2 regions of the Bacillus hominis genome follow, and region 1 is predicted to be linked to the other one. Evidence: predicted binding sites of a transcription regulator. Region 1 holds the regulator's gene; the other holds the start of a gene.
What was found. Region 1 encodes Rex, which represses fermentation and respiration genes when NADH is low (regulators of the CRP and FNR family bind a similar motif). Its sites were predicted from a motif close to TTGTGAAATATTTCACAA; they were not measured.

Region 1 (5,258 bases):
TAGCGATTTCTTCTTCAAATTCTACGATGTTTTGTTCTAGCTCCTCAATTTTTCGAGTGCGTTGACGCTCTAACTGTTTACGTTCTTTTTCTTCGAGATAATTTAATTTTTCTTGAGCTACAGTTTTTTGAACAGGTGCCTGATTTTCTTGCTGTTCTTGTTGTTCAAATTCTGCACGTTCAATCATTTCATTTTTCTTTTCAACGTAATAATCGTAATCACCTAAATATTCTTGTGCACCTTCAGTTGATAACTCAACAACGGTTGTCGTTACGCGATTAATAAAGTAGCGGTCATGAGAGACGAATAGAAGAGTACCTGGGTAATCAATTAAAGCATTCTCCAAAATCTCTTTACTATTTAAATCAAGATGGTTCGTTGGCTCATCGAGAATTAATAAATTGGATTTTTGCATCATAAGTTTTGCAAGAGCTAGTCGAGCCTTTTGTCCACCACTAAGAGAAGATACTGGTTTTAATACATCATCCCCTGTGAATAAAAAGTTGCCCAGTATAGTGCGAATTTCTTTTTCAGGTTGCAAGGGATATTCATCCCATAGTTCATTTAAAACTCGCTTCGAAGATGTTAAGTTGGCTTGTTCTTGATCATAATAACCAACGGATACATTTGATCCGAAAGCAACGTCTCCATGTAATAGCTGTAACTTATTCACAATGGATTTTAATAATGTAGATTTCCCAATTCCGTTCGGTCCAACTAAGGCAACACTGTCACCGCGAGTTAAGCGCATATTTACATGTTCAATAATCGGTTCCTGGTAATAGCCAATAGTTGCATCTTTCACTTGTAAAACATCATTTCCACTTTGTTTTTCAATATCGAAGTGGAAGGAAGCTGATTTGGAATCACCTAATGGTCTAGTTAATAATTCCATTCTGTCTAATTGTTTCCGGCGACTTTGAGCACGTTTTGTCGTAGATGCGCGAGCTATATTTTTTTGTACAAAGTCTTCTAGTTTAGCAATTTCATCTTGTTGTTTTTCATAACGCTTCATCTCTTGCTCGTATAGAGCTGAGTTTAAGTCTAAATATTTACTGTAGTTACCAACAAATCGTCTGCTTTCTTTATTCGAAATTTCATATACTTGTGTAACAAGCTTATCTAAGAAATAACGGTCATGAGAAACGATTAAAATTGCGCCAGGATAACCTTGTAAGTATTGCTCAAGCCACGTTAATGTTTCGATGTCTAAATGGTTTGTAGGCTCGTCTAAAATAAGTAAGTCTGGTCTAGTTAATAATAATTTCCCAAGAGCTAATCGAGTCTTTTGTCCACCACTTAATGTAGAAATTGTCGTCTGATGCGTTTCAACTGGGAAGCCAAGACCGCTTAAAATCGAGCGTATATCCGCTTCATACTGATAGCCGCCTTGATCTTTATAATCTAATTGTAATTGGTCATAATCAGCTAATAATTTCTCGTATATAGCCGCATTTGAAAAGTTTTCTTCTTTTCCCATCTCTTGCTCTAGCCTTCGAAGTTTTGTCTCCATCTGCTGTAAGTGTGTAAAGACGGTTAACATTTCATCCCAAATTGTTAAAGACGTTTCTAATCCGGTATTTTGAGCTAAATACCCCATTGAGACATCTTTCGGTTTTATAATTTCACCACCATCATGAGATAACTCGCCAGCTATTATTTTTAATAATGTAGATTTTCCGGCTCCATTTCGTCCGACTAATGCGATACGATCTTTCGTTTGTACTTCCAATTTTATGTTTGCAAGAATCGTTTCTGCACCGTATAATTTCGAAAGCCCATTCACTTGTAATAATATCAATGTTTTCACCTCAAATAATTTCTTAACTTTGCCATGTTTATATTTCTCAATCATACTAAAAATAGTGTATAGTTTAAAATAAAGAGAGAATACTTCTTCTCTTTATTATACAAAGAAATTCATGAGTACTAAACTTCTGTATTTGATTCAAGTATGTGAATAAAGATAGGAAGAGAGGAGAGGTTATATGGATCAGCAAAAAATTCCACAGGCCACTGCCAAACGATTGCCTCTATACTATCGATTTATCCAAAATTTATCTCTTTCTGGTAAGCAACGTGTTTCATCAGCCGAATTGAGTGAAGCGGTAAAGGTTGATTCCGCAACTATTCGAAGAGATTTTTCATACTTTGGAGCGTTAGGAAAAAAAGGATATGGATATAACGTAAATTATTTATTATCATTTTTCCGTGAAACACTCGACCAAGATGATATAACACGTGTAGCACTTATTGGAGTAGGTAATTTAGGGACCGCTTTCTTACATTATAATTTCACGAAAAACAATAATACAAAAATTGAAATGGCGTTTGATGTTAGTGAAGAGAAAGTTGGAACAGAAATCGGGGGAATTCCTGTATATCATTTGGATGAATTAGAAGAACGTTTATCAACTGATATACAAGTGGCAATATTAACGGTACCCGCTACAGTAGCGCAATCTGTGGCAGATAGATTGGCAGAAACGGACGTACATGGTATTTTAAATTTCACACCAGCACGCTTAAATGTGTCAGAGAATATAAGAATTCATCATATTGATTTAGCTGTAGAGTTACAAACGCTTGTTTACTTTTTGAAGAATTATCCACAATAAAACGCAGAGGAGATGACCTCTGCGTTTTATTATTGTTTTTTCTTTGTGAATTTGACTAAGATAAGGCGAAGTGCCAAATTAAAATCAATTGTTGCCATAACTGCAAATAGTATTGTCCACATATTCCAAATTGTATCTGTTACGTTCGTAATGGCGAAGCGTGTAAAGATACATCCAAGAAGAAAGTACAATGCAGCCATGAACAATGGTGAGTTTCTCATACTAAAAATCCTCCGATAAAGCCTTGCATTTTTTCAGCTTCTTTAATCATTTCTTGAATTTGCTCGTTACTTACTACAACTTGAGCGACTGCAACTAATGTATTCATTGCAACATGAGCTGCAATTGGAACGATAATACGTTTCGTTTTTACATATAAAAAGGCGAATACGAGCCCCATAGAAGTGTATACCAATAAGTGAGTAAAATCAAAATGAATCGCCGCGAATACAAGTGAACTAATGATAGCGGCAATAAAGAAGTTGAACTTCTTATAAAGTGTACCGAATAAAATTTTTCTAAATACGATTTCTTCTAAAATAGGTCCTATTATAGATATGACGATAAGGAACCAAGGTGTCGTTCTTGCGATGTCCATAAGCCTTGCTGTATTTTCAGATCCCGGCGTAATCCCTAATAAACGCATTTCGATCATACCGGCAATGCTTTGTGAGAACAGTGCTAAGAAGAAACCAATAAAAATCCATCCAATTGTAGCTGGAACAGTAGAGCGCATTTTATCTAAATGCCTGTCGCGAATGTCTGTTCTGAGTAACCAAAGTACAACGCATAATGCAATGAAAAAGCTAATGATAGCCCAATGACCAGTTATGAGCTGAATCTTTTCCTCTCTAGTAAATCCCCTATTATCGTATAGTCCAGTTTTCAGGAGAAGCGGTAACCCGGCAATGCCTGATAACTGCATTAAAATGTATGTAACGATAATCCACCAATATTGTTTTTTCAAATGGTTTAACCATCCTTTCTAACGCTAGTGTATGAGATAAGGTAGGATAACATGTAAATATGCTACCTACGATATAAACTTTCATTTGAATTATATTTTTTTTGTAAATAAGTATTTGAAAATAAAATAGGAGACAGGAAAAAGTTGTGCGTTTAGCGAAAACAACTTAGGGTGTCTTTCATATTGTAACATACAAGAAGTGGGAACAACGATTCATATAGTAAAGGCAGTAGAAGAAGTAATGCTATATAGGAAAGTGTATAAAGTAATTTGCGAAAAAATTATGATTTTTTTACTTGCAAAAGAAATTGAGATTATTTATTATTAGAAGTGTGTTAGCACTCGTGTGACTTGAGTGCTAATAAATAAAATTTACATAACAAAATGAGGAGGTTATTGTTCATGCTAAAGCCATTAGGTGATCGCGTTGTAATTGAACTTGTTCAAGCAGAAGAAAAAACAGCAAGTGGTATTGTATTACCAGACACTGCAAAAGAAAAACCACAAGAGGGTAAAGTTATTGCAGTAGGTACTGGTCGAGTGCTTGAAAATGGTGAGCGTGTTGCTTTAGAGGTAGCAGCAGGTGATCTTATCATCTTCTCAAAATATGCAGGTACTGAAGTGAAATACGAAGGTACAGACTACTTGATTTTACGTGAAAGTGACATTTTAGCAATTATCGGTTAATTATATACATTTAAAAATTCAAGGGGGTCAATTATTATGGCAAAAGATATTAAATTTAGTGAAGAAGCACGTCGTTCGATGCTTCGCGGTGTCGACACTCTTGCAAACGCAGTAAAAGTAACGCTTGGACCAAAAGGTCGTAACGTTGTACTTGAGAAAAAATTCGGTTCACCACTTATTACAAATGACGGTGTAACAATCGCAAAAGAAATCGAATTAGAAGATGCATTCGAGAACATGGGTGCGAAATTAGTAGCAGAAGTTGCTAGCAAAACAAATGATGTAGCTGGTGATGGAACGACAACTGCAACTGTATTAGCGCAAGCTATGATTCGTGAAGGTTTAAAAAACGTAACAGCTGGTGCGAACCCAATGGGTCTTCGTAAAGGTATCGAAAAAGCTGTTATTGCTGCAATTGCAGAATTAAAAACAATTTCTAAACCAATCGAAGGTAAATCTTCTATCGCACAAGTAGCTGCTATTTCTGCTGCTGACGAAGAAGTAGGTCAATTAATCGCTGAAGCAATGGAGCGCGTTGGTAACGACGGCGTTATTACTTTAGAAGAATCTAAAGGATTCACAACAGAATTAGACGTAGTAGAAGGTATGCAATTTGATCGTGGATATGCATCTCCTTACATGATTACTGATTCTGACAAAATGGAAGCGGTTCTTGATAACCCATACATTTTAATTACTGACAAAAAGATTTCTAACATTCAAGAAATCTTACCAGTATTAGAGCAAGTGGTACAACAAGGTAAACCACTTCTTATCATTGCTGAAGATGTAGAAGGCGAAGCTTTAGCTACATTAGTAGTGAACAAACTTCGTGGTACATTCAATGTAGTAGCTGTTAAAGCTCCTGGATTTGGTGACCGTCGTAAAGCAATGCTAGAAGATATCGCAATCTTAACTGGTGGCGAAGTAATCACTGAAGAATTAGGACGTGACTTAAAATCTGCTACAGTTGAATCTTTAGGACG
Region 2 (5,258 bases), 230 kb from region 1:
GATATACGTGTTATTCCAATAAGCGTTTTAGATAAAAGTTCAATTTGTGAATTAGTGAATCAACATGATGTGGTGTTTCATTTAGCTGCGATTTTGGGAGTCAAAACTACAATGGAAAAAAGTGTAGAGCTTATTGAAACAAATTTCGATGGAACGAGAAATATTTTACAAGCAGCGCTAAAAGGAAAGAAGAAAGTAGTTTTCGCATCTACTTCGGAAGTATACGGAAAGGGAAAACCTCCATTCTTTGAAGAAGGAGATCGTTTATACGGTGCAACTTCCAAAATACGTTGGAGTTATGCAGTTTGTAAAACGTTAGAAGAAACATTATGTTTAGGGTACGCATTAGAAGGTTTACCTGTAACGATTGTTCGTTATTTTAATATTTATGGCCCAAGAGCGAAAGATGGTCCGTACGCAGGAGTAATTCCACGGTTTATTCGTGCGGCTTTGCAAGGTGACGATATTCTCGTGTATGGAGATGGACGGCAGACACGTTGCTTTACGTATGTAAGTGATGCGGTAGAGGCAACGATTCGTGCAATGGATGAAAAGGTAAATGGTGAAATTATTAATATAGGTTCTGAGAATGAAAAAAATATAAGGGAAGTAGCGGAAGATATAAAAAAAATAACGAAGTCTTCTTCAAAAATTGTGCACGTTCCATTTGAGGCAGTATATCCACATGGATTTGAAGAAATTCCAAATCGAAAGCCGGATGTAACGAAATTAAGAGAACTTGTTCAGTTCCAAGCGACAGTAACGTGGGAACAAGGATTGAAAGAAACTATTAAGTGGTTTCGTGAAGAAAACAATGGCTAAGTCGTTATCGATTATTATTCCCGTATGTAATGAAGGAGATACGATTTCAGACGTAATTCAATCGGTAATTCCATTAAATCCAGTAGAGATTATTGTAGTAGCAAATGGTTGTAACGATGATACAGAAGCTTTCGCTGAACGTTTAGGATGTAAAGTAATCCAGTATAAAGAGTCACTTGGTAACGACGTTGGACGTGCAGTCGGCGCAAAACACGCGATAGGTGATGTATTACTATTTATAGATGGGGATTTTGCTATTCCAACTTCAAAATTACAATTATTTCTTAATCCAATTTTACATGATCAGGCTGACATCGTTTTAAATAATTTGGACGCATTATTTTTAAAGAAACAAAAACCACATTCCATTACAATATGGCGCCAAATATTAAATGCAATGTTAGAACGTGAAGAATTAAAAATTGATTCTTTATTATCTGTACCTCATGCGTTGACCAAAGAAGTCGTTCAAAGTATTGGATATGAATGTTTTGTTAATCCTATTGTGGCTCATTTACGTCTAGCACAAAGTAAATGGAGAATTAGTCGCCATTGTGCAATTGACGTTATTACGCCGAATAAATTTCGGCCGACCGAGCATGCTGCATACGGCACGAATCTTTCTCATTCCGAAAAACGAATGATAGGCGATCATATAGAGGCTGTAGCAGAGAGGATATTAGGCAGTGATACGCGCGGGGGATATTGCGATGGAAATAGGAAAAGAGATAGTGTCTATCATACTCTAAATTTTGAAGACTTTTATCAAGGGTGGGGCATTACATCTAATTTGTATAAAGGACAGCAATTATCGGTTATTATTCCTGTGCAAAATGAAGAGATGACGATTGGAAAGATTATAGAAGAGCTTCGCAAAATTGAACCATCGGAAATCATCGTTGTTGTAAATGGTTCGTCCGATAAAACGGCAACAATTGCAAAAGACAAGGGAGCAACAACAATTGTGTATAAAGAAGCACTTGGAAACGATGTGGGGCGTTCACTTGGAACGTATTTTGCAAAAGGAGAAATTGTGTTATTTATAGACGGTGATTTTATTATTCCAGCTAGTGAGCTATACCCCTTTGCAAAAGCTATTGCAGATGGAACGGATGTCGCATTAAATGATTTAAATCATTATTTAGATTTGAGAGTACCACTTCATCTTGTAACAGCATTTAAATATGCATTAAATTTAGCTTGTGATAGAAAAGATTTAGGAGTAGGCTCTCTTATTGCTGTACCTAATGCATTTAGCCGGACGTGTTTGAAATCAATTGGGTATAGATCTTTACTGTCACCTTGCGTAGCGCAAGTGAAAGCTATTCTTTCAGGATTCGAAATTGCATGTGTAAGTCGTGTTGAGGTCGATAAGATGAACCGTATTCGTCCCAGTGAACATTTTGCGAAAATAGGTCATCCTCCAGCTGTCCTTCGAATTATTGGTGATCATATAGAAGGGCTAGAGGAAGTAATTGCAATACAAGGTAGACGCGGGGGATTTTACGATGGAAATAGAAATAGAGGAGCTATATAGAGCTTCTATCTTATTATGAAAAGAAGTGTACCTAATCGGTACACTTCTTTTCAATCTGTCATAAGGCTATAACAGATTGGGAGATAAGAGTATTACAGCTCTACAATGGTTATCGTTCTTATATTACAATATAGGACTCGTACATAAGGATGCCAAAAAAATACAATTAAAGAAAGGGTGAATTATAAAGACTTTTAAATAAAGTTAACACTATGAGTGTAGTAGTTTGTTCAACATTTCACAAACATGTCACAACTATTTCGTCCACTTCCGAAAAAAAGTAGTATTCTAAGTGTGTAAGCTGTTATATAAAAAATCTTAGTCCTGTACTAATCAAAAATGGAGGAGATTAGGATGACTCAAGTATTAGAAAATGTAAAAAACGCGTGGGAAAACTTTAAAGGTGAAAAATGGAAAGCAGAGATTGATGTTCGCGATTTCATTTTAAATAATGTAAACGTTTTCGAAGGAGATGAATCTTTCTTAGCGGAAGCAACTGAAGCAACGAAAAAACTTTGGGATCAAGTAATGGATTTAACAACGAAAGAACGTGAAAATGGTGGCGTTCTTGATATGGATACAAAAATTGTTTCTTCTATTACATCACATGAACCAGGATATTTAAATAAAGATATTGAAAAAGTAGTCGGTTTCCAAACTGATAAACCATTTAAACGTTCTTTACAACCATATGGTGGTATTCGTATGGCGGAACAAGCTTGTGAATCTTATGGATACGAAATGGATAAAGAACTTAGTAAGATTTTCAGAGACTGGCGTAAAACTCATAACCAAGGTGTATTTGATGCATATACACCAGAAATGAAAGCGGCTCGTAAATCAGGTGTTATTACTGGTCTTCCAGATGCATATGGACGTGGACGTATTATCGGTGATTATCGCCGCGTAGCGTTATATGGTATAGATCATTTAATTGAAGCGAAAAAAGCTGATTTTAATTTAACTGGTGGTGTAATGAGCGAAGATACAATGCGTTTACGCGAAGAATTATCTGAGCAAATGCGTGCACTTCAAGAGTTAAAACAGATGGCTGCTTCTCATGGATTCGATATTTCTAAGCCTGCTACAAATGCACAAGAGGCTTTCCAATGGCTATACTTTGCTTATCTTGCAGCAATTAAAGAGCAAAACGGGGCAGCAATGAGTCTTGGACGTACATCTACATTCTTAGATGTTTACATTGAAAGAGATTTAGCAAATGGTACTTTAACAGAAGAAGAAGCACAAGAAATTGTTGACCATTTCATTATGAAATTACGTCTTGTGAAATTTGCAAGAACACCTGATTACAATGAACTATTCTCTGGAGATCCAACTTGGGTAACTGAATCTATCGGTGGTATGGCATTAGACGGTCGTCCGTTAGTAACAAAAAACTCATTCCGTTTCTTGCATACATTAGATAATTTAGGACCAGCACCAGAACCAAACTTAACAGTTCTTTGGTCTAAACAATTACCGCAAAACTTTAAAAACTATTGTGCGAAAATGTCTATTAAAACATCAGCAATTCAATACGAAAATGATGACATTATGCGTCCTGACTACGGTGATGACTACGGTATTGCTTGTTGTGTATCTGCAATGAGAATTGGTAAACAAATGCAGTTCTTCGGAGCACGTGCAAACTTAGCGAAAGCATTACTATATGCGGTTAACGGTGGTAAAGATGAAAAATCAAAAGCACAAGTTGGTCCTGAGTACGCACCAATTACTTCTGAAGTATTAGATTATGAAGAAGTTATGCGCAAATTCGATATGACAATGGAATGGTTAGCGGGTCTATACTTAAACACATTAAATGTTATCCACTACATGCACGATAAATACAGCTACGAACGTATTGAAATGGCACTTCATGATACAAATGTTCTTCGTACAATGGCAACAGGTATCGCTGGATTGTCTGTAGTAGCAGACTCATTAAGTGCAATTAAATACGCAAAAGTAAAACCAATTCGTGATGAGAATGGTATTGCCGTGGACTTTGAAATCGAAGGAGATTTCCCTAAATACGGTAACAATGATGATCGTGTAGATGAAATCGCAGTAAACCTTGTGAAAACATTTATGAACAAGCTTCGCAAACATAAAACATACCGTAATTCTGTTCATACAATGTCAATCTTAACAATCACATCTAACGTTGTATATGGTAAGAAAACTGGTAACACTCCAGATGGACGTCGTACTGGAGAACCATTTGCACCGGGTGCAAACCCAATGCATGGCCGCGATACAAAAGGTGCATTAGCGTCATTATTATCTGTAGCTAAATTACCATATGAAGATGCACAAGATGGTATTTCAAATACGTTCTCTATTATTCCAAAAGCACTTGGTAAAGAAGATGATGTACAAGTACGCAACTTAGTATCTATGCTTGATGGATATGCAATAAAAGAAGGACACCACTTAAATATTAACGTATTTAATCGTGAAACATTAATGGATGCAATGGAGCACCCTGAAAAATATCCACAATTAACAATTCGTGTATCTGGTTACGCTGTTAACTTTATTAAATTAACTCGTGAACAACAAATTGATGTAATTAACCGTACAATGCATGAAAGCATGTAAGTGAAAAAAGTGTCCCTCCGCTTTTAATATATAGCGGAGGGAGGCTGTTTCAATAAAGGAGGAAGTAACATGGTAAAAGGAAGAATACATTCTGTAGAGTCTTGTGGTACTGTTGATGGCCCAGGGATTCGTTATGTCATATTTACACAAGGGTGTTTATTACGTTGTCAATATTGTCATAATGCTGATACATGGGAAATCGGTAAAGGTAAAGAAATAACAGTTGAAGAAGTGATGCAGGATGTGACATGTTACCTTCCATTTATTGAAGCTTCTGGAGGCGGTATAACAGTTA

Region 2: a site for Rex is predicted at 2,586-2,603, ahead of pflB (formate C-acetyltransferase). Genes of this name have one in related genera too.

The regions. Positions count from the first base shown of each region.
Region 1 is NZ_JAUCFS010000005.1:257,815-263,072, forward strand. Features, by position in the region: gene QUF93_RS03890 (ABC-F family ATP-binding cassette domain-containing protein) at 1-1,801, opposite strand, end outside; gene QUF93_RS03895 (redox-sensing transcriptional repressor Rex) at 1,989-2,618, shown strand; gene QUF93_RS03900 (YdiK family protein) at 2,648-2,839, opposite strand; gene QUF93_RS03905 (CPBP family intramembrane glutamic endopeptidase) at 2,836-3,585, opposite strand; gene groES (co-chaperone GroES) at 3,988-4,272, shown strand; gene groL (chaperonin GroEL) at 4,309-5,258, shown strand, end outside.
Region 2 is NZ_JAUCFS010000005.1:483,569-488,826, forward strand. Features, by position in the region: gene QUF93_RS04900 (UDP-N-acetyl-alpha-D-glucosaminuronate decarboxylase) at 1-822, shown strand, start outside; gene QUF93_RS04905 (glycosyltransferase family 2 protein) at 815-2,359, shown strand; gene pflB (formate C-acetyltransferase) at 2,714-4,963, shown strand; gene pflA (pyruvate formate-lyase-activating protein) at 5,033-5,258, shown strand, end outside.